2 regions of the Rhodovulum sp. FJ3 genome follow, and region 1 is predicted to be linked to the other one. Evidence: riboswitches for the same ligand, from Rfam matches in the RefSeq annotation. Region 1 holds a riboswitch; the other holds the start of a gene.
What was found. A riboswitch is a leader RNA that binds a small molecule or an ion and turns the genes downstream of it on or off. The one in region 1 is predicted to bind cobalamin.

Region 1 (14,640 bases):
GCGCGGTCGCCGCTGCCGACTGGGCCTGACCGCCGACGTCGATGACCAAAACCACGGGCCAACCCATGGAGCGCGCGGTTTCTGCCGAGGATCCGAACCCCGACTGGCCGCGCGTGGCAACCCCGTCATAAAGACCCATCGATCCCTCGGCCACGATGATATCCGCGCCCGTCGATTGGCCCGACACGGCGGCGATCAGATCACCGTCCATCGCCCATGTGTCGATGTTGAACGAAGCGCGTCCGGCGGCGGCGCGGTGAAAGGCGGGGTCGATGTAATCGGGACCGGATTTATAGGGTTGAACCGTCAGACCCTCATCCGCCAGCGCCCGCAACAGGCCCAGCATCACCGTGGTTTTCCCCGTCCCCGACGCGGGCGCCGAGATCAGGACGCCCGGAATATGCCCGCGCGGATCAGTCATCCCCGTGGCTCCAGCTGGCCCATGGGCTGTCGGCGGTTTGGGGGCGATAGCGGCGGTCGTAATCGGTGGAGTAGAGACAGCTCTCGTCGAAACCTTCGTTGGCCAATGCGGGCCCCACAAGGATCAGGGCGGTGCGGCTGATGCCTTCGCCCACCGCATCCGCGATGGTGGACAGGGTCGCGCGGATGATCTGCTGATCGGGCCAGCTTGCGCGATAGACCACCGCAACGGGACAGTCATCACCATAGGCAGGCGACAGATCTGCGACGACCCGCGACAGGTTCTGGATCGACAGGTGAATGGCCAACGTCGCGCCGGTCGCCGCGAAATTCGTCAGCGTCTCGCCCGCAGGCATGGACGACGCGCGCCCCGGTGTGCGGGTCAGAACCACCGATTGCGCCAGACCGGGCAGGGTCAGTTCATTGCCAAGCGCGGCCGCCGCGGCGGCAAAGGCGGGCACGCCCGGCGTCACATCGAACGGGATGTTTTCGGCGCGCAGGCGGCGCAGCTGTTCGCCCATCGCCGACCAGACCGACAGATCGCCCGAATGCAAACGCGCCACATCATGGCCCGCGTCATGGGCGGTGCGGATTTCAGCGATGATCGCGTCCAGATCCATCGCGGCGGTGTTGATGATGCGCGCGCCCTCGGGGCAATGGTCCAGAATGGCCTCAGGCACCAGCGATCCGGCATAGAGGCACACAGGGCAGGACGCGATCAGGTCACGCCCCCGCAGGGTCAACAGGTCGGGCGCGCCGGGACCGGCGCCGATGAAATGAACGGTCATTCTGTGTCGTCTCCGATGGCCAAGGCGCAGGTCGCCATGGCGTCTGTGGATGTCACGCGCGGACCCATCAGGCGGGCGGGCGCAGAGATCAGGGTGTTCAGGGCGGACAGGGCGGCGGCCTCGGCCACGCTGCCGGTGTTATGGGCGGCCTCAGATGCGGGCGATTGCGTCAGGGTCGGCGCGGCGGACAGGGCGGTGGCCTCCACCGCAATCACGGGGCGGTTCAGGCGGGTGGCAAGGGTTTGGAACCCCACCTCATCCACCTTGGCGGCGGCGGTGGCAATCGCGTCGGGCATCACATCGCCGCCCGCGATCTGCAGGGCGTTCAGCATGCTGTCGACGCTGGTGCCGCGCCGGAACCCAAAGCCCGCGACGATCATAGGGTGACGCTCCACTGCACCACGGGATAGGCCGATTTCCACCCCGTCAGCGACCCCAGCGCGCGCGCATGGGCCAGTTCGATGCGCATCAGATCGCCGCCCAGTTTGCCGTGCCACCGGGTCAGGGTGGCCTCGCTCTCTAGCGTCACGGCGTTACAGACCAGACGCGTGCCCGCGCGCAGGCGGGTTTGCAGGACCTCTAGCAACGCGTCGCTGAGGCCCCCGCCGACAAAGACCACATCGGGATCGGGCAGACCGTCCAGCGCCTCGGGCGCGGTGCCGGTCACGACCTGCAACCGCTCAACCCCCAGATCGGCGGCATTGCGCGTGATGCGCGCGGCGCGCTCGGGCGATTGTTCGATGGCCGTGGCGGTGACGGTGGGATCGGACAAGAGCCATTCGATCGCGATCGTCCCCGTGCCCCCGCCGATGTCCCACAGCCGCTCAAACGGGCGGGGCGCAAGGGCCGACAGGGTCAGGGCGCGCACGGGGCGCTTGGTCAGTTGCCCGTCGGTTTCAAAGATCTCATCCGGCTTGCCCGAGGTGCGGGGCAGGGCAGGCCCATCGCCACAGGTCAGGGCGACACAGACCGGATGCGCGATGCCCTCGGGCACCGGTTCATCGGCGCGCAGGGTCACATGGCGTTCGCGCGGACCGCCAAGGGCCGACAACACGTCCATCTGTGTGGAGCCGAACCCCGTCGCATCCAGATAGGCCGCCAGATCGCCCACCGCCGCGCCGTCGCGCAGGGTCACAATGAGGCGCAGACCGCGCGCCAGATGCGGGCGCAGGCGCGACAGAGGCGCGGCGTGCAGACCCAAACAGGTCACGCCCTCAATCCCCCAACCCAGTTTCGCGGCGGCCAGTGAAAACACGCTCGGCCCCGGATGGGCTCTCCATTCCGTCGGCGCAAGAGAACGCGCCAGAACCGTGCCCGCCCCGAACCAGAACGGATCGCCCGACGCCAACACAACCACCCGTCGCCCGCGCAGGGTCAACAGATGCTGCACCCCATCGGCAAAGGGCACGGGCCAGTCCACACGCGCTGCCCCAGTGTCGGGCAGTAGCGACAGGTGGCGGGGCGGACCCATGATGATTTCTGCCTCTGACAGGGCCTTACGGGTTGCGTCCGTCAACCCCTCTGGTCCATTTTCACCCAGCCCGATGATCGTTAGCCAAGGAAGATCAGACATGACGCCCAAGCTCCTTATTCTGGGGGGGACGATGGAATCGACCGCCTTTTGCAACGCTGCGGCCGAGGCGGGATTGGACGGGACCGTGTCCTTTGCGGGGCGCGTGGATCGGCCTGTGCGTCAACCGCTGCCCCAACGGGTGGGGGGCTTTGGCGGGGCGGCGGGGCTGGCCGACTATGTCCGCGACAACGCCATCACCCATGTGATCGACGCGACCCATCCCTTTGCCGCGCAGATGAGCACGAACGCCGTCGAGGCGGCCAAGATGACGGGCGTGCCCCTGATCGCGCTGACCCGCGCGCCGTGGGTGGCCCAAGAGGGCGACAACTGGACCCACGTGCCCGACATTGAGGGCGCGGTGGGCATCCTGAACGGATCGCCCCGTCGGGTGATGCTGGCCGTGGGGCGCATGCATCTGGCCGAGTTCGCCCCGAACCCCCAGCATTTCTATCTGTTGCGTCTGGTCGATCCGCCCAAGGAGACGCCGCCCTTTCCCGATCACCATGTTCTGGTGTCGCGCGGGCCGTTCACGACCGCCGATGACACCGACCTGATGCGGGATCATAACATCGATCTGGTCGTGTCCAAAAACGCGGGCGGCAAAGGGGCCTACGCGAAAATCGAGGCCGCGCGCGCCCTTGGCCTGCCGGTCATTATGATCGGACGGCCGGATATTCCGGCACGGCCCGAGGTCAGCACACCAGGCCAGGTTCTGGACTGGATCAGGACAGGTCATTTGGGCACGGACCGCGGGGTATAGATATAAGGATCGCCATCGCGCGTAATGATACGTGTACGCGATGAGCCGACAATGACCATCGTGCGCATGTCGGCCATATCGGGCGTCACCTGATCCAGCGGCACAACGCGGATCGTTTGATCCGGTGTCGAGACCGCGCGGGCAAAGATCACGGGGCGCGCATCGCCACAGGCCTCTTGCAGGATCGCGACGGTCTTTTCGAACCCCTCGGGGCGCGATTTGGAGCGCGGGTTATAAAACGCCATCGCGAAATCGCCCTCGGCGGCCAGCCGCAGGCGACGCTCGATCAAATCCCACGGTTTCAGGTTGTCACTGAGGTTGATCGCACAGAAATCATGGCCCAGCGGCGCACCAGCGGCGGCGGATGCCGCCAGCATCGCCGTGATCCCCGGCAATACGCGGATGTCCAGATTGCGCCAATCGGCGGGACCTTCATCGACGGCCTCAAACACGGCGGCGGCCATGGCAAACACCCCCGGATCGCCCGAGGACACCACGACGACATGCTTGCCTGACAGGGCCATCTCAATCGCGTGCTGGGCGCGTTCCAGTTCCACACGGTTGTCGGTCGGGTGCAGGGTCAGACCGGGGCGCGCGGCGACGCGCTCGACATAGGGGATATAGCCGACAATGTCGGTCGCAACGTCCAGTGCCGCCTGAACCTCGGGCGTGACCATATCCGGATTGCCCGGTCCCAGACCCGCGATGATCAGCGAACCCGCGCTCATGGCCGACGCCCCTGACCGTGGACCACGATGATCGAGAAATAGGGCGTGACCTTATCCTCGGCCTCGGACAGGCGCGTCATGGTCTGATTGTCCATGCTGGCGAATTCGACCAGATAGGCGCGGTCGTATTTGCCGGCCTGTTTCAGGGCCTCGCGCACCTTGTCGATGTTGCGCCCGATCTTCATCACCACAATCGCATCGGCGTTCAGCATCCCGCGCACCAGTTCCGCCTCGGGCAGGGTACCCATCAGCACGCTGAGGACATCGTCGCCCCATGTGATCGGGGTGCCCGTCGCGGTCCAAGCCGCCGACATGCCGGTGATCGCGGGCACGACGCGCACATCCACATCGTCGCGCAGACGGGTATAGAGATGCATGAATGAGCCATAGAAGAACGGATCGCCCTCACACAGGACCACCACGTCCTCGCCCGCCTCGGCCAGCGCGCGCAGATGCGCGCAGCACTCGGCATAGAATTGCGACAGGATCTCGTTATAGCGCGGATCGCTGAACGGGATTTCCGTGGTCACGGGGTATTCCATCGGGAATTCCACCGCATCCGCGTGCAACATGCCCTCAACGATCTTGCGGGCCTGACCGGACCGGCCTGCCTTGCGGAAATAGGCGACATGGCGGGCGTTGCGCACCAGACGGTCGGCGCGCACGCTCATCAGATCGGCCGCACCCGGGCCCAGACCCACCCCGTGAATGGTTCCCATGGTTTATTCCTTGCGGCTGGCGATTGCGTTGATGGCGGCGACGGTGATCGCACTGCCCCCGAGACGCCCCTCTACGATACAGCAGGGCACCGGTTGATCGGCCCAGAGGGCGTCCTTGCTCTCGACCGCGCCGACAAAGCCGACGGGACAGCCGATGATCGCCGCAGGGCGCGGACAGGTCGGGTCTTCGAGCATGTTCAGCAGATGGAACAGGGCGGTGGGCGCATTGCCGATGGCGACCACGGCGCCCTCAAGATGCGGACGCCACAGTTCAAGTGCTGCGGCCGAGCGCGTGTTGCCCATCTCGGCGGCCAGTTCGCGCACACCGGCGTCATGCAGGGTACAGATCACCTGATTGTCGGCGGGCAGGCGGGGACGGGTGACGCCCTCGGACACCATGCGCGCATCACACAGGATCGGCGCGCCGTTCTCAAGTGCCGCGCGCGCGGCGGTGACGAAACCGGGGCTGAACCGCACGTATTGCTCCAACCCGACCATGCCGGCGGCGTGGATCATGCGCACGGCCACCTGTTCCTCATCGGCGTCAAACCGGTCCAGATCGGCCTCGGCGCGGATCGTGGCAAAGGACTGAAGATAGATGGCGGCCCCATCGGTTTCGTATTCATACGGCATATTTTATTGCGTCCCTGACAAGAGCTGTTCCGGGCTGAGGCCCTTTTGATCGGGCTCATCCCATGCGTGCCCGTTGCGTACAAGATCAAAGCGCCCGTCGCGCCCGACAAGGGTCAGGGCGGCGGGGCGGGAATGGGCGCAACCTTTGCTGCATCCCGAAACATGGAGGCTCCCCGCGACATTGGGGGCCAAAAGGCGGGCCAGATCGCGGGTGCTGACCGAGGCCGACGCACAGCCCGGCGCACCGGCACAGGCATTGGCGTGCAGCAGCGGATCACCGGCGGTGGTGATGAAATCCGTGGTTGGGACGGGCGTCGCACCCTCCAGCCAGAACATCCGCCACGGGGTGACGCGCAGGGCGGTTGCGCCCGTATCGGTCATCAGCTGTGTCAGCGCGGCGGCATCCATTTGGCCAAACGGCGCGCCGAGGAAATACCCGTCTGCCAGAGGCCCCGGATCGGGATGCGCGGCCACGGGGGCGGGCGCGGTGCCAAGATAAGCGCTGGGCAGGTCAATCAGGTCCAACAGGCGGTGCATCCGGCGCACGCCCGTACGGGTCGAGGCCGCGAACCAGCGCGCCAGTTCGATCACCGCATCAATCGCGGCCTCCTGATCCACAATGCGCCCCGTTCCGGCCCCATCGGCCAGCAGGATGATCTGCCCATCCGCCAGACGCTCCAGCCGGATATCGGCGGGATCATTGCGCAGCAGGGGCACCGGTGCCGTGTCGATGGCAAAGCCGAATTTCGCGGGCAGCTCGGGCAACTCCCCAAGGCGCGACATCAACTCGGTCGCGAGGTCTTGGGATACGTTGCCCGCGCGCCAGAACGGCGTCATCAGGATATTGCGCCGCCCCTCAAGTGCGGGATCGGCATCCAACAGGCCAAGCGCGTTCAGCGCCTCTAGAACCGCCTCGTGGTCCTCTTCGCGCACGCCACGGATTTGCAGGTTCGCGCGATTGGTCAGGTCCAGAACGCCGTTCCCGAACTGCTGCGCCACGGCACAGAGGCCCAGAACCTGATCCCGCCCCAGACGCGCCAGACGCGGGCGCACCCGCACCACCAACCCGTCGCCCGACATCATCGGACGATAGGCACCGGGGCACCATCCCTTGACCGAAGGCGCGATTGTCATTGACCCATCTCCAGTTCCGCCAGAATTGAGTTTCGACGTGTCTGCCAAATCCCCGCGCTGTGCAATGCGGCAAAGCGGTCGCGCATCGCGGCCAAAGCGTCGGGGTTGGCCTGTTCCATAAACGCGGTGATGTCCGGTTCGCCAAGCGTCGCGTCATAATAGGCGTCAAACAGATGCGCGGGCACCACACCGGCCAGATGCGCAAAGGCCGCCATATGATCCAGCGTCGCCGCGATTTCCGCCGCCCCGCGATAGCCGTGGCGCGCCATACCGGCCAGCCATCCGGGGTGCGTCGCGCGCGCCTGTACCACGCGGGCGATTTCCTCGGTCAGGCTGCGCATGCGCGGGGTCGCGGGGTTGGTGCTGTCCATGTGATAGAGGTTCGCGCGACCGGCGGCGCCCACGGCGGCCTGCGCGGCGGCAAAACCGGCCTCATGCGCGGCGTAATCCTCGGCCAGCAAGAGATCGGTTTCGGGCATGTCCTGAACGTGGATAAAACTATCCGCACCGGCCACCCGCGCGGCGATCCCGCCCGCATCGCGGCGCGCCTGTCCGCCGTCGATGGCCCATGAACTGGCCGCCAGCCACGCGGCACCGGCGGCGGCGCGGCCCTCATCACTGTAATCCTCAATCGCGGGACCCATGTTCAGACCGAACTGACCCGGCGCGGGGCCATACACGCGGTCCAGATCGTCGCGCCCCACATAGGGGTTCCAATCCGGTGCCTCATCGCGGGCCGCCAGAACGCGCACCGCCTTGGCAAACAGCGAGGACAGCGTCGGGAACACATCGCGAAACAGGCCCGACACGCGCAAGGTAACGTCGATCCGTGGGCGATCCATTTCGGCCAGTGGCAGAACCTCGATCCCCGAGACACGTTCGGACCCTTTGTCCCAGATCGGACGCACGCCCAAGAGATGCAGCGCCATGGCGAATTCCTCACCCGCGGTGCGCATGGTGGCCGAGCCCCACAGGTCCACAACCACCCCACGCGGCCAATCGCCCTGATCCTGTAGATGGCGGCGCACCAGTTCTTCGGCCAGCTTGACCCCTTGGGCATAGGCGGCGCGGCTGGGCACGGCGCGCGGATCGGTGGTGAAGAGGTTGCGACCGGTCGGCAGAACATCGCGCCGCCCGCGATAGGGGGACCCGGCGGGACCGGCCTCTACCCGACCGCCGTGCAGGGCGGTGATCAGCGCGGTACGCTCTCCACTTGCCGAGGTGTCGGCGTCGAAATCGGTGTCAACCTCGGGCGCGCGGCCAAAGATATGCAGGCCATCGCCGAACTGGCTCTCTTTCACATCACAGACGAACCGGTCGATGCGGGTGATCGCCTCGGCGGTCGAGGTCGCGGTATCAAGGCCCAGATCGGTTTCCACGCCGATCGCCTGTGCCTCGTCGCGGATGTCCTGTTGCAGGCGGTCGCGGCGTTTGGGGTCCAGACCGTCGGCATTAGAAAACTCGTCCAGCAGCGTTTCAAGACGCGCGAACCGATCGGGCGTGCCACTGTTGCGCAGGGGCGGGGGCATGTGCCCGATGGTCAGGGCACCGATGCGCCGCTTGGCCTGTGCGGCCTCACCGGGGTCGTTGACGATAAACGGATAGATCACGGGCAGATCGCCGATCAATGCCTCGGGCCAGCAGGCGGCGGACAGGGCCACGGCCTTGCCTGGCAACCATTCCAGCGTGCCATGCGCGCCGACATGGATCACCGCATCGCACTGATCCCGCAGCCACAGGTAGAACGCCACATAGCCATGGCGCGGCGTGCGGCCCAGATCGTGGTATTCGTCCTCGCGCAGCTTGGGCGTGCCCCGTTCAGGTTGCAGCGCGACAAGGGCCTTGCCCCGTCGTGTCACCGAAAAATGGAACGCGCCATCACGCAGGGCGGGATCCTCGGCGGGATCGCCCCAGACGGTCATCAGATCCTCGCGCAGATCGGCGGGCAGATGCGCCAGCGCGGCGTGATAGTTGGCCAGCGACCACGCGACCGTATCCGACGTCAGCGCCTGATCCAGCGGCGCGCCGGTGGCGATGTCATGCCCCGCCGCCGCAAGATCGTCTAGGATTGCCTGACCCGAGGCCAGCGCGTCCAGACCCACCGCATGGGCCATGTTCCACGACTTGCCCGGATAGGTGGACAGGATGATCGCGCTGCGCCGTGTGGCGATGTCGGCGTGGCGCAGATCGATCTGGCGTTTCACCCGCGCGGTAACGGCGGCAATCCGGTCGGCATCGGGGGTATGTCGGGCCAGCGCGCATTCCAGATGCGGATCGGGTGTGCCTTTTTCCTTGAAACTGATGACGCCCGCGAAAAGACGCCCGTCAACTTCGGGCAACACCACATGCATGGCCAGATCGGCGGGCGACAGGCCCCGTTCCGCCCCGGCCCATGCGGCGCGATCAGAGGTGGAAAGGGCGACCTGAAACACCGGACCCGTACAGGCGTCCAGCGGCGATTGGCCCGAGGCGCCCTTGCCACTGAACGCGGTGGCGTTGACGACCGCATCGGGGGTCAGGGCGGTGATCTGGCGGGTCAGCCACTCTGCCGCGCCCGGTGCCTTGAGCGAGGGCGCGAACAGGGCGACCACCCGCATACCGTGATCTGACAGCGCGCGATAGAGCGCCTCAATCGGGGCCAGATCGGCGGAGACAAGGTAAGACCGGTAAAACACCAGCGCGATCAGGGGGCGGGTATCGCCATCGGTGACCATCGCCGCCGTGGCGGGGCAGGTCACACCGGTCTCGGGCGTCCATGCACCGACCTGTGGCAGGGTTTTCGACCCGATCACCGGACCGGCATAAAGACCCGCCGCCAGCGCCAATTGCGCCAGAGCCGCCTGCGCCGCGACCGTGCCGCCGGTATCGCACAGATGCGACAGACGGCGCAGGGTCGACACGGGCAGGGTCGACATATCGTCAAGGCGCGTGTCCTCGCGCCCGTCGGCGGGCAAAACGGCCAGCGCGATGCCGCGTTCCTGCGCCAAGGCATAGACCTGTTGCAGGCCATAGGACCAATAGGGCACACCGCCGATCAGGCGGATCAGGATGCCCTTGGCCCCCTCCAGCGTCTGTTCGACATAGGTGTCGACCGACAACGGATGTTTCAGCGCCGCAAGGTTCGCCAGACGCAGGGTAGGCATCCCGCCATCGGGCCCGTTCCCGCGATGCCACGCCGCCGCGAACGCGCCAAGGTCACTGTCGGAAAACGACAGCACCACCAGATCGGCGGGCGTCTGGCCCAGATCCGTTGGCGTGTCTGTATCGTCCAGACCGTGGCTTTCGCGGAACACGACGTGCATTGTGGGGTCCTTGGCGGCCTGTGGCGGTTAGGCCGCCGGTGCGTCCTGACGGGTCAGGATGGCGCGGATTTCGGCCTCTTTCATGTCGTCATGTTCACCGATGACCACAACGCGCCCCGCGCGGCCCTCATCGGCGCGCCACGGGCGGTCGTATTGGTGACGCACGCGTGCACCGACGGCCTGCACCAGCAGGCGCATTGGTTTACCGGCCACGGCGGCATAGCCTTTGACGCGCAGGATGTTCAGGGTGTTGGCGAGTTCCTCAATCCGGCTGACCAGCTCGGCGGGATCGCTGAGTTCGGGCAGATCGACGACGATGCTTTCGAAATCGTCGTGCTCGTGATCGTCATGGCCGTCGTGGTGGCTGGGGCGGGCGTCCATGTCGTCCTCGGCGGCGGCACCCAGACCCAAGATCACGCGCGGGTCGACGGCACCCTCGGCGACCTCAACCACGGGCAGGGTGCGGGGGGCCTCGGCGGCGATGATCTCTTTGGCTTTGGCCACGCCCTCGGGACCGGCCAGATCGGGCTTGGTCAACAGGATGATGTCGGCGCAGGAAATCTGATCCTCGAACACCTCGGACAGGGGCGTTTCGTGATCAAGGCTATCGTCCGCGGCGCGCTGGGCATCCACGGCGGCCACATCGGGGGCAAAACGACCGTTCGCCACGGCCTCGGCATCGGCAAGGGCGATCACGCCATCCACGGTGATGCGCGAACGGATATCGGGCCAGTCAAACGCCTTGAGCAGCGGTTTCGGCAGGGCAAGGCCCGAGGTTTCGATCAGGATGTGATCGGGACGCGGGTCCAGCGCCATCAGCGCCTCAATCGTCGGGATAAAATCATCGGCCACGGTACAGCAGATACAGCCGTTCGCCAGTTCCATGATGTTTTCCGCCGGACAGTCGGGGATCGCGCAGGATTTCAGGATTTCGCCATCCACTCCGACATCGCCGAATTCGTTGACGACCACGGCAAGGCGCTTGCCCTGCGGGTTCTGCATCAGGTGACGCACCAGCGTGGTTTTCCCAGACCCCAGAAATCCGGTGATCACAGTAACGGGCAGTTTGGACAGATCGGTGGTCATTGCTCAGGTCTCCATCGGGGGAATACGGGCGATACAGTTTTTGCGGAAATGCTCGGGACGTTCGCGCCACGGCACCAATCCATCGGGCTGCGCGGCATAGCGCGCCGCCCCTTCATACAGGGTCTCGGCGCCGGTGTCGGTATCAAAACGACCGTAGACAAAGGTCCAGCGACCCGGCCCCCGCAGCACAACCGAACAGCCGTGATCGCAGTTGGACAGGCATTCGACCGGCGTTACGGTCAGACCGTCAATCGGGCCTTTCTCGGTGAACTGGTCATACAGATGCGCGCCCGGACGGCGGGCGTCGTCGGGCATCTCTTGACCCGCGCGGCATTTCACACAGATCAACAGTTCGGCAGGGCCTGCCTGTGGGGTGGTCTGGTCTGTCACGTCCTCGTCCCATGTCGTTCGGGCAGGGTCATGGACGGAGGGTTTGGCAAAACCGCCCGCCGCCAGAACACCCCGTCCGGTTGCGTTGTCGTCGCTGGCAGGTCTCCCGGCTTGCGGATGATCCAGTGGCGGTTGCCTCTGGGCGGGCGCTCGGCCTTCCCGACCTATGGTCAGTGGCGTTGAGCTCCCTCTCCGGTCACGGTCGCGGGGGCGGCTGCGTTACCGGCGGACCGGCGTGCATTCCCTTTTCACCTGTTTACACAGGCACCAACATAGTGCGACATGCGCCGTGAACGTTCGATTTGTCAAGCAAGAGGACCCGACCCTTGGACGAAAGTAATGCCCGCCACAAAGCCAAGATGCAAAAGATCAAGGCCGCCCGCGACCGCATGATGGAAACCAAGACCGAGGAAAAGGGTCTGGTCATCGTCAACACGGGGCCCGGCAAGGGCAAGTCATCTGCGGGTTTTGGCATGATTATCCGCTGTATCGCCCATGATATGCCCTGTGCCGTGGTGCAGTTCATCAAGGGCAACTGGTCCACGGGCGAACGCGATTTCCTGCGCGACAATTTCGCGGACAAATGTCAATTCGTTGTGTCCGGTGAGGGGTTCACGTGGGAGACACAGGACAAAGAGCGCGATATCGCCGCCGCACAGGCCGGTTGGGCCCGCGCAAAAGAGCTGATTCTGGACCCCGAAATCCAGTTCGTGCTGCTGGACGAGATCAACATCGCGCTGCGGTATGATTACCTTGATATCGACGAGGTGGTCGAGTTCCTGCTGCACGAAAAACCCCATATGACGCACGTCTGTCTGACGGGACGCAACGCCAAGCCCGAGTTGATCGAGGCCGCCGATATGGTCACGGAAATGACGCTGCTCAAGCATCCGTTCCGCGACGGGATCAAGGCGCAAAAGGGCGTGGAGTTCTGATCCATGCCCGCGCTGATGCTGCAAGGGACGGGGTCCAACGTCGGGAAATCGGTTCTGGTGGCGGGGCTGTGCCGCGCGGCGCGCCGTCGGGGGCTGTCGGTTGCGCCGTTCAAGCCGCAAAACATGTCCAACAACGCCGCCGTCACCGGTGATGGGGGCGAAATCGGGCGGGCGCAGGCGCTTCAGGCGTTGGCCTGTGGGTTGGTGCCGCACACGGATATGAACCCCGTGCTGTTGAAACCCGAAACCGACGTCGGCGCACAGGTCGTGGTGCAGGGACGCCGTTTGACCACCGCCAAGGCGCGGGAATACGCGAAGTTAAAGCCGCAATTGATGGATGCGGTTTTGGATAGCTTTAACCGACTGAAATCCCAGTATGATCTGGTGATTGTCGAGGGCGCGGGCAGTCCGGCCGAGGTGAACCTACGCGCGGGCGACATCGCCAATATGGGCTTTGCCGTGGCCGCCGATGTGCCCGTGGTCCTGATCGGCGACATCGATCGGGGCGGGGTGATTGCGCAGGTGATCGGCACACAGGCGGTTCTGGACGCACAGGACGCGGCGCGGGTGCGCGGGTTCCTGATCAACAAATTCCGTGGCGACCCCAGCCTGTTTGACGACGGCTATGCCCTGATTGCCGAGCGCACCGGCTGGCAAGGGTTTGGCGTCGCGCCGTGGTTCCCCGAGGCATGGAAGCTACCGGCCGAGGACGCGCTGGACATCCGTTCCGGCGGCGCGGGCGGGTCGGTTCATATCGTGTGCCTGCGCCTGTCGCGGATCGCGAATTTCGACGATCTGGACCCGCTGGCCCAAGAGCCCGACGTGCGCCTGACGATGCTGGGCCCCGGTCAGGCCATTCCGGGGGACGCGGATGTGGTGATCCTGCCCGGATCGAAATCCACGCGCGGCGATCTGGCGTTTCTGCGTCAACAGGGCTGGGATATCGACCTGCACGCCCATATGCGGCGCGGCGGTCGGGTGCTGGGGATTTGCGGCGGCTATCAGATGCTGGGCAATATGGTGTCCGACCCCGACGGGATCGAGGGGCCGCGCGGCGATACGCCGGGTCTGGGTCTGTTGAACGTCAGCACCGTCATGACCGGCGACAAACGCCTGACCGAGGTCGAGGCGATCCATCAGGTCACCGGCCAGCCGATTTCGGGTTATGAAATCCACATCGGGCGCACGGACGGCCCCGATTGCGCGCGCCCCTTTGCCATGATGGAGGGCCGCGCCGAGGGCGCCATGTCCGCCGATGGTCGCGCAGTGGGCAGCTACCTGCACGGGATGTTCCGCGATGACGGGTTCCGTGCGGCGTGGCTTGCGTCACTGGGGGCAAGCTCGGGCGGGGGCTATGACGCGACGGTTGAGGGTGTTCTGGACGCGCTGGCCGATCACCTAGAGGCGCATCTGGACGTCGGCGGGATGCTGGCGCTGGCCGAGTGATCTAGTCAAACGCCGCCGCGACGCGATCCCATTGCGCCGCGCCATGGGGCAGGCCAAGGCGGATCCAGCCATCGGAATAGGGAAAGATGCGGGTCCAGATTTTGTGACCCGCCAGATGGTTTTGCGCCGCCGCCGCATCCGGCGTGTCATAGGTCCGGAACAAACCCTCACCCCCGACCGGCACCCATCCACGCGCGGTGGCAAGCGCGTCCAGACGGACGCAATCGGCGGTCAAACGGGCAATCGTTGCCGCCTGCCAATCGCGGTCCGCCAAAGCACGACAGGCCACATCAATCGCAGGGCCGGAAACGGGCCACGGACCGGCCATATCGCGCAGGCGGTCGATGATCGACTGACCACTGATGGCAAAGCCCAAACGCACACCGGCAAGGCCGTAGAATTTCCCAAAAGACCGTTCAATAATAATATCTTGCGTATCATCGTTAATGTGATGACATAGCGTTAGATCGGGCCGCGCATCGCCAAAACTCTCATCAACGATCAGCATCCCAACGTGCTCCGCCAGCGCCAACAAATCCTTCGGCGCGTAACAGCGTCCATCGGGGTTGTTGGGGTTCACCACGATGGCCAGATCGGCACCGGCAAGGGCGTTTAGGTCCGCGACCATCTCAACCGTCCAACCGGCGGATCGCAGGGCGGCGGCGTGTTCGTTATAGGTCGGGCCGATCACCCGCGCGCTGCCACGGGTGCGCAGGTAAGGCACGG
Region 2 (14,640 bases), on a different contig from region 1:
GTCACACGGTTCTTCTGGGTCAGTGCCGGTCGTTCCTGCGCGAACACGGTATTGCGCCGGTGACGGGCGCGGATACGGCGGGTTCGGCCCAGATCGTGGCACAGGACGGCGAACCGACGCAGGCGGCCCTTGCCTCTGAACTGGCTGGTGAAATCTATGGTCTGGACGTTCTGGCCCGCCACATCGAGGACCATGACAAAAACACCACACGGTTCCTGATCATGTCGCGCGAGGCCGACCTAAGTCGTCGTGGCGAGGGCAAGATGATGACGACCTTTGTCTTTAGCGTGCGCAATATTCCCGCCGCCCTCTACAAGGCGATGGGGGGATTCGCGACCAATGGCGTCAACATGACCAAGCTTGAGAGCTATATGGTCGACGGATCGTTCACCGCGACCCAGTTCTACGCCGACATCGAAGGGCACCCCGACGATCACAACGTCAAACTGGCCTTGGATGAACTGGATTATTTCACGTCGAACGTCAAACTGCTGGGCGTATATCCGACCAATCGGGTGCGCATCTGACCTGCGGCGGTCTTATCCGACAGTGCTGTGCAAATACTTGTGAAAGCCCTTTTTGAACCGACGGTTCAGACCGGCTTTTGCAAGGCGCAGGGATTGCAGGAACAACCGCGAAGACAGCGATGTTGGCTTGATCTCAACGTCCAGCGACACTCGGGTCTGGCGCGGTGACAGGGCCAACAGGTCCAATGTGACAATCGCGTCCAACCCCGACACCTGCGACGTCAAAACGAACCGTTCCGGCCGATCCAGCGCGGTGACCTCACTGATCATGTTGCGGGGTTTGCCGCGGAATTTGAACTTGCTTTTCCACTGCATCCCGACGCCCGGCGCGCTGAGGTTGTCCACCCGCACAGCGTCCAGACCCCGCCGCAGAACGGCGCGTTCAAAAGCATCGAAATCGACCAGAGCGTCATAGACCTGTTCGATCGGTGCCGAGATATCTTCGCGTGTCGAAAACTTCATCTTGCCTAAAGATGTGCCCTGTTCCCGTTGAAACGTCAATCAAGCTGATCGGCTAGCCATTTCTGCATCAAAAAATGCGCAATCGACCCTTTGCGCGACGGTTTTATCGTCGGATGTTCACCGGCAAAGACGCGCATCATCTCTTCGCGCGAAATCCAGAGGGCATCCTCGATCTCTTCGGGGTCGATGGTGATGTCCTTGCTGGTTGCCTGCCCGCGACAGCCCATCATAAGACTGCTGGGAAACGGCCACGGTTGCGATGCCAGGTAATCCACCGCGCCGACCTGAACGCCCGCCTCTTCAAAAACCTCGCGCCGGACGGCCGCCTCAATCGTCTCGCCGGGCTCAATGAAACCCGCCAGCAGGGAATACATCCCCTCGGGCCACCCGTGCGAACGGCCAAGCAGGACCGAATTCCCATGCGTGATCAACATGATCACAACGGGATCGGTGCGCGGGAAATGATGCGTGCCGCAGGCGGGACAGGTGCTTTGCCAACCGGCCATGGACAGGGCGGATTTCGCCCCACAGCGCGCACAGAACCCGTGGCTCTGGTGCCAGCCCAGAATGCCACGCGCCGTTGCGGCCAGTTCCGCGTCGCGCGGCGACAGACGCCCCATCGCGCCACGCAGCTCCACCAGCGCGAAATCGGCGGGAAAGTCGGGATGGATCTGTTCGCTGTGGTCCACGAAGGCCCCAAGAGTTTCGGGCGTCTCGGGCGGCTCCCAGTCGGAAATGTCGATGGCGAAATAGCCGGTCTCGGCGTCCTTGCGGCCCAAAAACACCGCGCGCTCTAGACGATCCACCACGGAAATGTGTTCCGGCCCCACCATGCCCAGCGCATCGCGACCCGCCCCCATCAGCATCGGCTTGCCCCGCCAAAGGACCAGAATTTGCGCCCGTCCGTTGTGCATCAACCGGTTCAGCGCGTCCTGATCCCCGCGCAGTTCCGCCGCACGATCCAAGCCCGATCCGCCAAAGGTCACCGTTTCCGCGTCTCGCATCGCGCTCTCTCCTCACACACAGACCGCTCCCGATCCGTTAATTTTTATTAACGTTAACAATACCGTTGCCGAAAAATGACGACGATCACAGAACCGTGAAATTAACCTTTGAATGGTTTCCCTCAGCCCCGTGCGCGGTCATTAATCGTGTTACATTACAAATATATTTTTCGACGTTTTTTATCGCCCCATTTGCCCGAGAGATTTGTTGCCCCCTTTGCACCGATTTTCAAGTCGCCCACACAAAAATGAAGCCCACCTGCGCATTTTAGAAACAACCGACCTGCACATGCATGTGCGCGGGTACGACTATTATGCCGACAAGCCGTCCCAGACCGTGGGCCTATCCCGCGCGGCCAGCCTGATAGGCGATCTGCGGGCGGGGGCGCGCAATTCGGTGTTGCTGGACAACGGGGATTTTCTGCAGGGCAATCCGTTGGGCGATTATCTGGCGTTTGAGGCGGATCAGGCCCCGCCCCATCCAATGATCGCAGCAATGAATATGCTGGGGTATGACGGCGGGACGCTGGGCAATCACGAATTCAACTATGGCCTGCCGTTTCTTGAGCAGAGCTTAGAGAGCGCGACCTTTCCCTTTGTTCTGGCCAATCTGGTGCGCGATCTGGGCGACACGCCCCTGACCGATACGCCCTATTGCCCGCCCATTGCGATGCTGGATCGCCAGATCACCGATGGCGCAGGCGAGGTGCACCCGATCCGCATCGGCATCATCGGATTCATCCCGCCCCAGATCATGCAGTGGGAACGTCGCCACCTAGAGGGCCATCTGCACACCCGCGATATCCTTGAGACCGCCGCCGCCTATGTGCCGCATATGCGCGCAAACGGGGCCGATGTGGTAATCGCCCTGTGTCACTCTGGCCTGTCAGAAACGGCCCCGCATCCGATGATGGAAAACGCAGCAATCCCGCTGGCCGCAATTGATGGGATCGACGCGGTTCTCTGCGGGCATCAGCATCTGACCTTTCCAGGCAGCGATTTCGCCCCCTGTTCTGTCGTTGACCCTGTCCGTGGCACGCTGCACGGCACGCCCGCCGTGATGGCGGGTTTTTGGGGATCGCATGTGGGTGTCATTGACCTGTCCCTGCGCCGCGACGACGCGGGCTGGCATGTGGCCGAGTTCGAGACCGCCGTCCACCCGATTTCCAAGCGCGAAACCGGCGGGAACTCAGTCGCCAGCGTGCCAGAGCAACCCGCCATCCTGTCCCTGATCGAGACACCCCACACACAAACCATCGAGTTTGTCCGCCAACCGGTTGGACATACCCAAACCCCGCTGCACAGCTACTTCGCGACGATCACGCCGGACCGGTCCGTGCGTTTGGCCGCGCTGGCCCAGAAATGGTACGTGGAAACCGCACTGGCCGGTGGGCCATTGGCGGATCGACCGGTTCTGGCCGCCGCATCGCCGTTCAAATGCGGCGGACGCGGGGGGCCGGATTACTATACCGACGTGCCCGCAGGTCCCCTGTCGATCCGGCATGTGGCGGACCTGTACCTCTACCCCAACACGATCCGCGCGATTGACATCACCGGCGCGGACCTGCGCGATTGGCTAGAGCGCAGCGCCAGCCTGTTCAACACGATCACGCGGGGGGGAACGGATCAACGCCTTCTGAATCCCAATTTCCCCAGCTATAATTTCGACCTGATTGAGGGGCTGACCTATCAGGTCGACATCAGCCAACCCAACAAGTTCACAGCGTTCGAGGGCCATCTTGAGCACCCCGAGGCGCGGCGCATCGTGGACCTGCGCCACGACGGACGCCCCGTTCAGGACAGCGACCGGTTCATCATCGCGACCAACAGCTATCGCGCGAACGGGGGCGGGAATTTCGCGGGCGCAAATGGGCGCGGTATCGTGTTTGAAGGCCCCGATACCAACCGCGACATCCTGATCCGCTACATCACCGAACACCCTGACATCACCCTGCCCGCCCCGCCTCCGTGGTCCTTTGCCCCCCTGCCGAACACCAGCGTGTTGTTCCAATCGGGCCCCAAGGCCGCCGCGCATCTGGATGATCTGGACCACCTGCGCGTCGATCACACCGGCGCGGGTAAGGACGGTTTCCACTGGTTCCGCCTCTATTTGTGACGCTATAGATCGGCGGAACCGACGGGGGACGCGATGTATAAGGCCGTGATTTTCGATATGGACGGGCTGCTCTTGGATACCGAGAGGGTCGCGTTGATGGCGGGTGCCGAGGCCTGTGCGGAAATGGGCTATGACCTGCCGCATGAGTTTTTCCTGTCACTGGTCGGAATTGATCAGATCACGGGCGAGCAACGCCTGCGCGAACGCCTTGGCGATTTTGACCGCGCGGAACTCGATCGCCGCTGGCAGGCCTCGTGCGAGCGCGCCTTTGCCGGTGGGATTTCCCTGCGCCCGCGTGTTGAGGAATTGTTGGACCTGCTGGACGGGATGAACGTCGCGCGCGCCATCGCCACGTCCAGCCACACCAAACGTGCGTGGGCGAAATTGGACGGGGCGGGTATCCGGCACCGGTTCGACATTCTGGTCGGATTTGACGATGTGACCGCGCCGAAACCGGCACCCGAACCCTATTTGCGGGCGGCAAACCTGCTGAACGTGCCCCCCGCCGATTGTTTGGTGTTTGAGGACAGCGACACAGGCGTGCGCGCCGCCCATGCCGCCGGTATGCGCGTGGTACAGGTGCCCGACATGGCCGCGCCGCAAACCGATCTGGCCCATCACGTGGCCGAGGACATCATGACCGGCGCGCGTCTGGCAGGGCTGATTCCCTAGGGTCTTGCGAATCCGGCACGCGGGGCCTATATCGGCCCTCGAGAGGTTGGCGCGGGCAGGCACCTCGCCAACCCGGTCAGGTCCGGAAGGAAGCAGCCGTAACGAGCCCCGCTTGGGTCGTTGTCCAGCCTCTCACCTCACCCCCCCTACATCTGTGGCACCTTCTTGCACGCGCCCGATGATTGCGGTGGACGTCCGCATGGCATCGCTTTACCTTTGCGCCAAGCATAGTGAACAGGCCCCCATGACCGACACCAACGACCAAGGCTATCAGGTACTCGCCCGCAAATACCGTCCGGCGACCTTTGTCGATCTGATCGGCCAAGAGGCCATGGTGCGCACTCTGAAAAACGCCTTTGCCGCCGACCGGATTGCGCAGGCGTTCATCATGACCGGTATCCGCGGGACCGGCAAAACCACCACCGCGCGGATTATTTCCAAGGGCATGAACTGTATCGGGCCGGATGGAAACGGCGGACCGACCACGGATCCCTGCGGTGTCTGCGAACACTGCGTCGCCATCGCCGAGGGCCGCCATGTCGATGTGATGGAAATGGACGCCGCATCGCGCACCGGTGTGGGCGACATCCGCGAAATCATCGACAGCGTCCATTACCGCGCCGCCAGTGCCCGCTATAAAATCTACATCATCGATGAGGTTCACATGCTGTCGACCAGCGCGTTCAACGCGCTGCTGAAGACGCTCGAAGAACCGCCCGCCCACGTCAAATTCATCTTTGCCACCACCGAAATCCGCAAGGTGCCGGTGACGGTTCTGTCGCGGTGCCAACGGTTCGATTTGCGCCGGATTGAGCCTGAGGTGATGATCGCCCACCTGCGCAAGATCGCGGGCCTTGAGGGTGCCGAGATCGCCACGGATGCGCTTGCCCTGATCACCCGCGCGGCCGAGGGATCGGTGCGTGACGCGATGAGCCTGCTGGATCAGGCGATTTCGCACGGGGCCGGTGAAACCACCGCCGAACAGGTGCGCGCGATGCTGGGTCTGGCGGATCGCGGTCGTGTTCTGGACCTTTATGACATGATCATGGCCGGTGACGCGGCGGGCGCGCTGTCCGAACTGTCCGCACAATATGCCGATGGGGCCGACCCGATGGCGGTGCTGCGCGATCTGGCCGAGATCACCCATTGGATCAGCGTAATCAAGATCACCCCCGAGGCCGCCGAGGACCCAACCGTATCGCCAGATGAACGTGCGCGCGGGTTGTCGATGGCGGAAAAGCTGCCGATGCGGGCGATGACGCGGATGTGGCAGATGCTGCTCAAGGCGCTCGAAGAGGTCGCGATGGCCCCGAACGCCATGATGGCCGCCGAAATGGCGATCATCCGTTTGACGCATATCTCGACCCTGCCTTCGCCCGAGGATTTGGTGCGCAAGCTACAGGACACCCCGCCCCCGCCGATGCCAAGCGGTCCCGGTGGCGGCGCCGGTGCGCCCATGGGCGGTGGCAGCGGCGTGACCCATGCGCCCACCATGCACAGCGCGCCCAGCGGTGGCGGCGGTGGCGCACCGATGGCGGCACTGGCCCAAGAAACGGTGGCCAGCCTTGCCCATTATCCGACCTTCGATAAGGTGGTCGAACTGATCCGCGCGCACCGCGATGTGAAATTGCTTGTCGAGGTGGAAACGACCCTGCGTCTGGTCAGCTATTCGCCCGGTCGCATCGAATTCGAACCGACCGCCGATGCGCCCCGCGATCTGGCGGCGCGTCTTGCCCAATGCCTGCAGACATGGACCGGCACCCGTTGGGGTGTGTCCGTGACCGGCTCGGGCGGGGGCACCACAATCGCCGAGGACCGAGACGCCGAACGTCTGGCGATGGAGGCCAAGGCACAGGAACATCCGTTGGTTCAGGCCGTACTGCTGGCCTTTCCATCGGCGAAAATCACCGACATCCGCACCCCCGAGGAACTGGCCAAGGCCGCAGCCGCCGAAGCCCTGCCCGAGGTGGACGACGAATGGGATCCTTTCGAGGACAGCTAATTTAGGAGAGACCGATGTTCAAAGGTTTGGGCGGTCTTGGCGACATGGCCAAGATGATGAAAGCCGCGCAGGAAATGCAAAGCAAAATGGGCCAGCTGCAGGACGATCTGGCGTCCCTCACCGTGACCGGTGAATCGGGCGCGGGTCTGGTGACCGCAACCGCTACCGCCAAGGGCGAACTGGTCGGCCTCAGCATCGACGAGAGCATCTTTGTGCCCTCGGAAAAAGAGGTGGCCGAGGACCTGATCCTTGCGGCGATCAAGGACGCGCAACAAAAAGCGGCCGAGAAAAGCCAAGAGGAAATGCAGAAACTGACCGAAGGTCTGGGTCTGCCGGCGGATATGAAACTGCCGTTCTGATCCGCACGTGTCACAGGCCACCAAAGACATTGAGGCGCTGATCACACAGATGGCCAAACTGCCGGGGCTGGGTCCCCGGTCGGCGCGACGTGCGGTTCTGCACCTGATCAAAAAGCGCACGGGCCAGATGGCGCCGCTTGCCGATCTGATGCATCAGGTCGCCCAGTCCGCGCGCGAATGTCTGAACTGTGGCAACATCGGCACCGCCGATATCTGTGACATCTGCAATGACGACCGCCGCGCCACAGGCGAATTGTGCGTGGTCGAGGACGTTTCGGACCTCTGGGCGATGGAACGCGGTCAGGCGTTTTCGGGACGCTATCACGTGCTGGGCGGGACCTTGTCCGCGCTGGACAGTGTGGGGCCCGAGGATCTGCGCATCCCGCAACTGGTTGACCGTATTGCCGCCGAACAGATCACCGAGGTCATTCTGGCCTTGAACGCCACGGTCGACGGGCAAACCACGGCCCATTACATCGCCGATCAACTGCATGACACGGGCGTTGCGGTGACGTCATTGGCCCAAGGGGTGCCCATCGGGGGCGAGCTTGATTACCTCGATGACGGCACGATTGGCGCGGCTCTCAAGGCACGGCGCAGGTTCTGAACAAACAAAAAAACCCGGCCAGTGGCCGGGTTTTTCGTAAGATAGGTAATCAGGCGATTACTTGTCGTCGTCTTCGTCATCATCACCCGAAGGCAGGTTGAAGAAGCTGTCCGCATCTTGGAACTGCTCGTCCGATTTTTCCTCTTCCTCGTCGGTGTTGCCCGACAAAGAGAAGGTTTCCAGACCCGAGATCGCGGTCGGCATTTTCGGCTCTGCTTCCATCTCCAGCGACTGTTCGGTCGACAGCAGCTTGCGACGCTCGTCATCGGTCATCGCGGCACCTTCGGCAGCGCGTTTCGCGGCGGCCTTTTGCACAGCTTTGTCCAGCTCGGTCTGCTTACACAGGCCCAGAGCAACCGGATCAATCGGCTGCATGTTGGCGATGTTCCAGTGGGTCCGCTCACGGATCGACTGAATCGTCGGCTTGGTGGTGCCGACCAGTTTCGCAATCTGACCGTCCGACAGTTCGGGGTGGAATTTCACCAGCCACAGGATCGAGTTCGGGCGGTCCTGACGCTTGGACAGCGGCGTGTAACGCGGGCCACGGCGTTTTTCCTCGCCCACGGCGGCGGGGTTGAACTTCAGCTTCAGCTTGCGCAGCGGATCGGCCTCGGCGCGGTCGATCTCGTCTTGGGTCAGCTGGTTGTTGGCAACCGGATCGAACCCGCGCACACCGGCGGCGACGTCGCCATCGGCAATGCCCTGCACCTCAAGCTCATGCAGGCCGCAGAAGTCAGCGACCTGTTTGAACGTCAGCGTCGTGTTGTCGACCAGCCATACCGCGGTCGCTTTGGCCATGATCGGTTTTTCCATGACACGCACTCCTTTGAATACTTCTCTCCCGTGCCGAGAAAACGGCTGTCCATCTGGACCTTATCCTCGTTTTCGGGGAGTTTGCAGGGTATATAGTCCCGTTCCGTTCCAGAGGAAAGAGAAAATGCGATTTCTGATTGCGCTGCTGTTGTCGGCAACCATGGCCCATGCTGACGGCGAACAGGCGGGTGATTTCGACTATTACGTCCTGTCGCTCAGCTGGTCCCCGACGTGGTGCGCCCTCGAAGGGGACGCGCGCAATTCACCGCAATGTGACGCAGAGGCGGATTTCGGCTGGGTCATGCACGGGCTGTGGCCGCAATACGCCGACGGGGGCTGGCCCGCCTATTGCCGGACAATCGAACGCGACCCGCCCCGCTGGCTGACCGAGGATATGGCGGACATCATGGGGACCAGTGGCCTTGCGTGGTATCAATGGAAAAAGCACGGCCGTTGCGCGGGCCTAAGCGCCGAGGACTATTACGACACCGCGCGCAAGGCCTTTGACGCCGTCACCCGCCCCGAGGTCTTTCGCAAACTCGACCGCGCCGTAAAACTGCCCGCATCCGTGGTGGAACAGGCGTTTTTGCAGGACAACCCGGCCCTATCGCCCGACATGGTCACCATCACCTGCAAGGCCGACCGCATCCAAGAGACGCGCATCTGCCTGTCCAAGGATCTGGATCCCGTGACCTGCGGGGCGGATGTGGTGCGCGACTGTAGGCTGGATGATGCGTTGTTTGATCCGATCCGGTGATCCAAAGGGCACAATGGCGACGCGATGGCGCTATCAGACTATGGGATGACGTTTCGGTATTTGACCGGCTATGCGGTTTCGCCTATCGATGGTGGAAATGGTTTCGCCATCTCGGCGGATGAAACGGGAACACGGTGCAACACCGCGGCTGCCCCCGCAACTGTAAGCGGAGAGCAAACCCCATAAAGCCACTGATGCCATCAGGCATTGGAAAGGCGGGGGGCGCGACGACCCGCAAGCCAGGAGACCGACCATTATCACCGGCCTTTGGGCCATAAAAACAAATATTCCCAGCACGGTGGGTGCTGGCAGGAGAGATCGAAATGCATATCGAACCCGGCGTTGTCGACGGCGCCAAGATCGCCCTTTCTTACGGTACCGCAGCAGGCGCTGCGACCTACGCAACCAAAGCAACCGGCGACAGCATCCGTCGCGACGGTGGCCTCGCAGCGCTGATTCTGCGCAGCGCCATCGCAACCGTTCTGGTGTTCTGCTTCTTCCAGGTCCTGCCGCACGCGCCCGTCGGCGTGTCCGAGGTCCACTTCATCCTCGGCTCGACCCTGCTTCTGCTGTTCGGTGCTGGTCCGGCTGCAATCGCTCTGGCCTCGGGTCTGGCTCTGCAAGGCCTGTTCTTTGCACCCTTCGACCTGCCCCAGTACGGCATGAACGTCACCACCCTGCTGGTGCCGCTGTTCGGCATCAACATGCTGGCCAAACGTATCATCCCCGCAGGCACCGCCTACACCGACATCACCTACGCTCAGGCACTGGCCCTGTCGACCGCATACCAAGGCGGCATCGTCGCTTGGGTTGCCTTCTGGGCCTTCTACGGCCAAGGCGTCAACGCAACGACTCTCGCCAGCGTCAGCAGCTTCGGCGCGGCTTACATGGCTGTTGTCCTGATTGAGCCGGTTGTCGATCTGGCTGTTCTGGCGGCTGCCAAGGCAAAACGCGGCGCAACCTCGGGTGCGGCCTTCACCGCCCGCCTGCACAAAGCGGCCTAAGACAGACGCGCACGGGGATCGTCAGATCCCCGCCGATCAAAAACAACAAAGCCTGCCCATTTGGGCAGGCTTTTCCTTTTGCGAACCGACGCACGATCAGATCTTTAGAACGATCTTGCCAATGTGCTGGCTGCTCTCCATATGCGCGTGGGCCTTGGCCGCATCTTCCAGCGCGTATTCGCTGTCCATCACCGGCGCCACCGTCCCCGCCTCAATCAACGGCCAAACCTTCGCGCGCAGCTCTTCGGCAATCGCCGCCTTGGCCGCATCCGACTGCGGGCGCAGGGTCGATCCCGTGATCGTCAGACGTTTCGCCATGACCAATGCGAAATTGATCTCGGCCTTGGGACCGGACAGGAACGCGATATGAACCATCCGCCCGTCGGGGGCCAAGGTCTTGACGTTCTTGGCGATGTAATCGCCGCCGACCATGTCCAAAATCACGTCCGCCCCGCCCTGTTCGCGCATGACAGCGACGAAATCCTCGTCTCGGTAATTGATCGCCCGCTCGGCGCCCAGTTCGGAGCAAATCCGGCACTTTTCCTCGCTACCGGCGGTGGTGAACACCCGCGCGCCGAAGGCTTTGGCCAGTTGGATTGCCGTGGTCCCGATCCCCGACGATCCCCCGTGGACCAAGAACCGTTCGCCCGCCTTTAGGCCGCCCCGCATGAACACGTTGGACCAGACCGTGAAAAACGTCTCGGGCAGACAGGCCGCCATGCGCAGATCCATCCCCCTGGGGATCGGCAGAGCATGCGCGGCGGGCGTCGCCACGTATTCGGCATAGCCCCCACCGGGCAACAACGCGCAGACCTGATCGCCGACCGACAGACCGCTGACGCCCTCGCCCACTGCGACGACCTCGCCCGCGCCTTCCAGCCCCGGCAGATCGGATGCGGTCGGGGGCGGATCATAGGCCCCCGCGCGCTGCAACGCATCGGGGCGGTTCACACCGGCATAGGCCAGCTTTAACACAACCTCACCCGCGCGCGGGCTGGGCACGGGACGTTCGGTCAGGCACAGCACATCCGGCCCGCCCGGTTTGGTGATTTCAACCGCGCGCATCATTTGGGGGGTGTTCATTTGCTCTCCTGATTGGCGGGGGTGGTAAAATGGCCGGGCATATCGGCGCGCGGTGTGCGGCTGGGCGCTTTGATCCGGTCAAGGATCATCTTGGGGCCCGCCAGAAACGGCCTGAACAAAGGATTGTTATTCACCTTGGCCTTGACGGTTTCAAACCGCATCACGTCCTCAATCCGGCGATCCAGAAAGGCCCATGTATTCGCGTGATCGGGGCTATCGTCGCCCATCCAGTAAAGGACACAGGACCCATACACACCCGACAGGGTCATCCGTTTCGTGTACCAGTTCACATCGTCCGAACTGTCGCCCAGCGCGGTCCAGATCTTATCCGCCGTGCCCCAGATCGCCTTGGACCCTTCGGCGGCGTTTTGGGGCAGCGCGAACAGGGTCACGGCGCGGCGCACGGCCTCTTTGTCGGGGATCGCCTCTAGGCGCAGACGTACGCCGAGGGCCACACGATCCCGAAACCGCATCTCGGACATGTCGGTGGCCTGCATCGCGGCAACCATCGCCTGATCGCCCACCTGATGCATATAGAGCGCCAGATCAAGCGCCCCGCGCGGGAACAGCGCACGCGCCTGTGCCTCGGACATATCGCAATCGGCGGCGGCGGCGGCAAAGGTTTCCGGCCCCCAGCCATCGAACGGCACATGCATCAGCGCGGCCTCTAGCATCCGGTCCTGTGGGGAGATGTGATCGCTCATCGCTTTGATCCTTTCGTTGGCGCGATATTGCCCCGACATGGGCGGGGGCGCAATCGCTGGGCCGCACGCAATTGCGTGGGCGTCACCAGAAAATATAGGGGATCAACGGGATAAGACGAGCCGCACGTCGTCGCATGCGGGCCATATGGCAAACGGGCCGCCCAAAGGACGGCCCGTTGCATTGGTTATTTTGCCTTACGTTCGGACAACAGCCCGCGCAGGATCGCATAGCACATCAACAGCAGCACCACCGTGAACGGCAGGCCGGTCGAGATGACCATGGATTGCAGCGACGACAGACCGCCCGCACTCAGCAGCAGGACAATCGCCACCGCGCCCTCAAACAGACACCAGAAGGCACGCTGGGGGATCGGCGCATCGACCTTGCCGCCCGCCGTGATCGTGTCGATCACAAGCGAACCGGAGTCCGACGAGGTCACAAAGAACACGATGACCAGAACAATACCGATCAGCGACGTGATCCCCGCCAGCGGCAGAACATCCAGCATCTTGAACAGTTTCAGTTCCAGCGATGCGTCCTGAGCCGCGGTGTAGCCATCGCTGACCACCTGATGCAGGGCGGTTCCGCCAAACACCGACATCCACAGCACACAGACCAGCGACGGGATCAGCAGAACGCAGATCACGAATTCACGCACGCTGCGACCACGGCTGACGCGGGCGATGAACATGCCCACGAACGGTGACCAGGAAATCCACCACGCCCAGTAGAACGATGTCCAGCCTTGGCTAAAGTTCACGTCCTCACGTCCAATCGGGTTGGACAGCGCAGGCAGGTATTCGACATAGGCCACAAGGCTGTCCCAGAAGAGCGAGATCAGGAACAGCGTCGGACCCGCGATCAGCACGAACAGCAACAGGACAAAGGCAAGGCCCATGTTGACTTCAGACAGGATTTTCACCCCGCCATCCAGACCGCGCATAACCGAAATCAGCGCAATCGCGGTGATGGCCGAAATCAGGATCACCTCGGTGGTCGAGTTCACCGGCACGCCGAACAGTTCGTTCAGACCGGCATTCGCCTGTGTCGCGCCAAAGCCCAGCGAGGTCGCCAGACCAAACAGCGTCGCAAACACCGCCAACGTGTCGATGATGTGACCAACCCAGCCCCAGACCGCATCGCCAAAGATCGGGTGGAAGGCCGAACGGATCGTCAGGGGCAGGCCCTTGTTATAGCTGAACAACGCCAGTGCCAGAGCAACAACCGCATAGATCGCCCACGGGTGCAGACCCCAGTGGAAAATCGTCGCTGCCATGCCCAGACGCATCGCGGCAGCCTCGTCGCCCGCAGCCGCACCCAGCGGAGCCCAGTCGGTGCGCATGCCGTTTTCAGCCGCCGTACCGCCCAGCGAGGACGAAAAGTGGCTCATCGGTTCGGACACGCCATAGAACATCAAGCCGATGCCCATACCGGCCGCGAACAGCATCGCGAACCAGCCGACATAGCCGTAATCCGGCTTGGCCTCGGCCCCGCCCAGACGCACGTTACCCAGAGGCGTCACGATCAGCAGCAGGCAGAAGATCACAAAGATGTTCGCCGCCCCAAGGAAGAACCAGTCAAACCCCTTGGTCACCGCGCCAAACAGCCACGAGAACACCGCACCCGCCTGATCCGGCAGGACCAGAGTGTAGAACACAAATGCCACAACAGCCGCGCCCGACACGGGGAACACGGGGTTGTGGATGTCGAACCCAAGCGGACCAACGCTTCCCTCAACGTTGTCCTGACCCAGTTCGTATTCGGTATCGATCAGATTGGCAGCCCCGTCCGGACTGGGGATCCCATCTGCCATATTATTATTTTCGTCGGCCATTACGGCCTCCTTTCTCCCATCTATTTCTTTGCAGAGGCCTTAGTCACGCACCAAAAAGACCGAAGCCTTGCTATGTGCGGCGACATGCGCCCCGTGACCCGCCCAGATGTAATCGCTCACACCTGGCAGGTGCGTTGCCATCACCACCAGATCGGCACCGACACCGTCGATCGTCTTATCCAGCGCGTGGTTCAACTCGACCGCAGGGTCGTTGACGATGACCGCCTCACTAACGGCAGCGATGCCATAGGCGGCCCCCTTGTCTGCGGCAAAGGCCGACAGTTTCTGGGCGAATTCATCAGGGCTATGCGCCACCGACGTGGGGGCGTCGCTGCTCACTCCGACAAAGCACAGAGCAGCGCCGTAGGTCTGGGCGAGGCTGGATGCGACACGCACCGCCTTGTCCATTTTCTCGGCATGGGCCAGATCGACTGGCACCAGTATTTTTGTAAACATGTTCCCTCCTGTTGCTCGTACGGGTTACATCCCACACAAGTTTCCGGGTTTCCGGTTGGACATTGCGGCGCTCTGGCCTGCAATGGGCGTCAGAATGTCGCAATATCTAAAAAAACTAGCGATGCTGACGTGGGACTGAGGTAACACATGCGGCGCAATTTGGCCAATTTACGCCCTTTACCGCGCCTGTAGACAAGTTGCCGAGGCTTTGCTATACGGCGGCTTCCTGCACTTTTACT

Region 2: it holds a riboswitch for cobalamin, as region 1 does, so the genes downstream of both, R1W00_RS15330 (energy-coupling factor ABC transporter permease) here and R1W00_RS01280 (DUF1636 domain-containing protein) in region 1, are expected to answer to the same signal.

What each region holds. Positions count from the first base shown of each region.
Region 1 is NZ_JAWJUU010000001.1:260,848-275,487, reverse strand. Features, by position in the region: gene R1W00_RS01335 (cobyrinate a,c-diamide synthase) at 1-421, opposite strand, end outside; gene cobM (precorrin-4 C(11)-methyltransferase) at 414-1,208, opposite strand; gene R1W00_RS01325 (cobalamin biosynthesis protein) at 1,205-1,588, opposite strand; gene cbiE (precorrin-6y C5,15-methyltransferase (decarboxylating) subunit CbiE) at 1,585-2,781, opposite strand; gene R1W00_RS01315 (cobalt-precorrin-6A reductase) at 2,780-3,541, shown strand; gene cobJ (precorrin-3B C(17)-methyltransferase) at 3,514-4,269, opposite strand; gene R1W00_RS01305 (precorrin-2 C(20)-methyltransferase) at 4,266-4,988, opposite strand; gene R1W00_RS01300 (precorrin-8X methylmutase) at 4,992-5,621, opposite strand; gene cobG (precorrin-3B synthase) at 5,625-6,755, opposite strand; gene cobN (cobaltochelatase subunit CobN) at 6,752-10,057, opposite strand; gene cobW (cobalamin biosynthesis protein CobW) at 10,085-11,143, opposite strand; gene R1W00_RS01280 (DUF1636 domain-containing protein) at 11,147-11,533, opposite strand; cobalamin riboswitch at 11,612-11,820, opposite strand; gene cobO (cob(I)yrinic acid a,c-diamide adenosyltransferase) at 11,860-12,468, shown strand; gene R1W00_RS01270 (cobyric acid synthase) at 12,472-13,914, shown strand; gene cobD (threonine-phosphate decarboxylase CobD) at 13,916-14,640, opposite strand, start outside.
Region 2 is NZ_JAWJUU010000006.1:66,286-80,925, forward strand. Features, by position in the region: gene R1W00_RS15275 (prephenate dehydratase) at 1-527, shown strand, start outside; gene R1W00_RS15280 (SRPBCC family protein) at 540-989, opposite strand; gene nudC (NAD(+) diphosphatase) at 1,025-1,993, opposite strand; gene R1W00_RS15290 (bifunctional 2',3'-cyclic-nucleotide 2'-phosphodiesterase/3'-nucleotidase) at 2,211-4,109, shown strand; gene R1W00_RS15295 (HAD family phosphatase) at 4,143-4,781, shown strand; RNA gene ffs (signal recognition particle sRNA small type) at 4,821-4,919, shown strand; gene R1W00_RS15305 (DNA polymerase III subunit gamma/tau) at 5,026-6,783, shown strand; gene R1W00_RS15310 (YbaB/EbfC family nucleoid-associated protein) at 6,798-7,142, shown strand; gene recR (recombination mediator RecR) at 7,150-7,749, shown strand; gene R1W00_RS15320 (DUF1013 domain-containing protein) at 7,807-8,562, opposite strand; gene R1W00_RS15325 (ribonuclease T2) at 8,687-9,319, shown strand; cobalamin riboswitch at 9,401-9,590, shown strand; gene R1W00_RS15330 (energy-coupling factor ABC transporter permease) at 9,643-10,323, shown strand; gene R1W00_RS15335 (NAD(P)H-quinone oxidoreductase) at 10,420-11,406, opposite strand; gene R1W00_RS15340 (COQ9 family protein) at 11,403-12,110, opposite strand; gene R1W00_RS15345 (BCCT family transporter) at 12,296-13,945, opposite strand; gene R1W00_RS15350 (universal stress protein) at 13,985-14,401, opposite strand.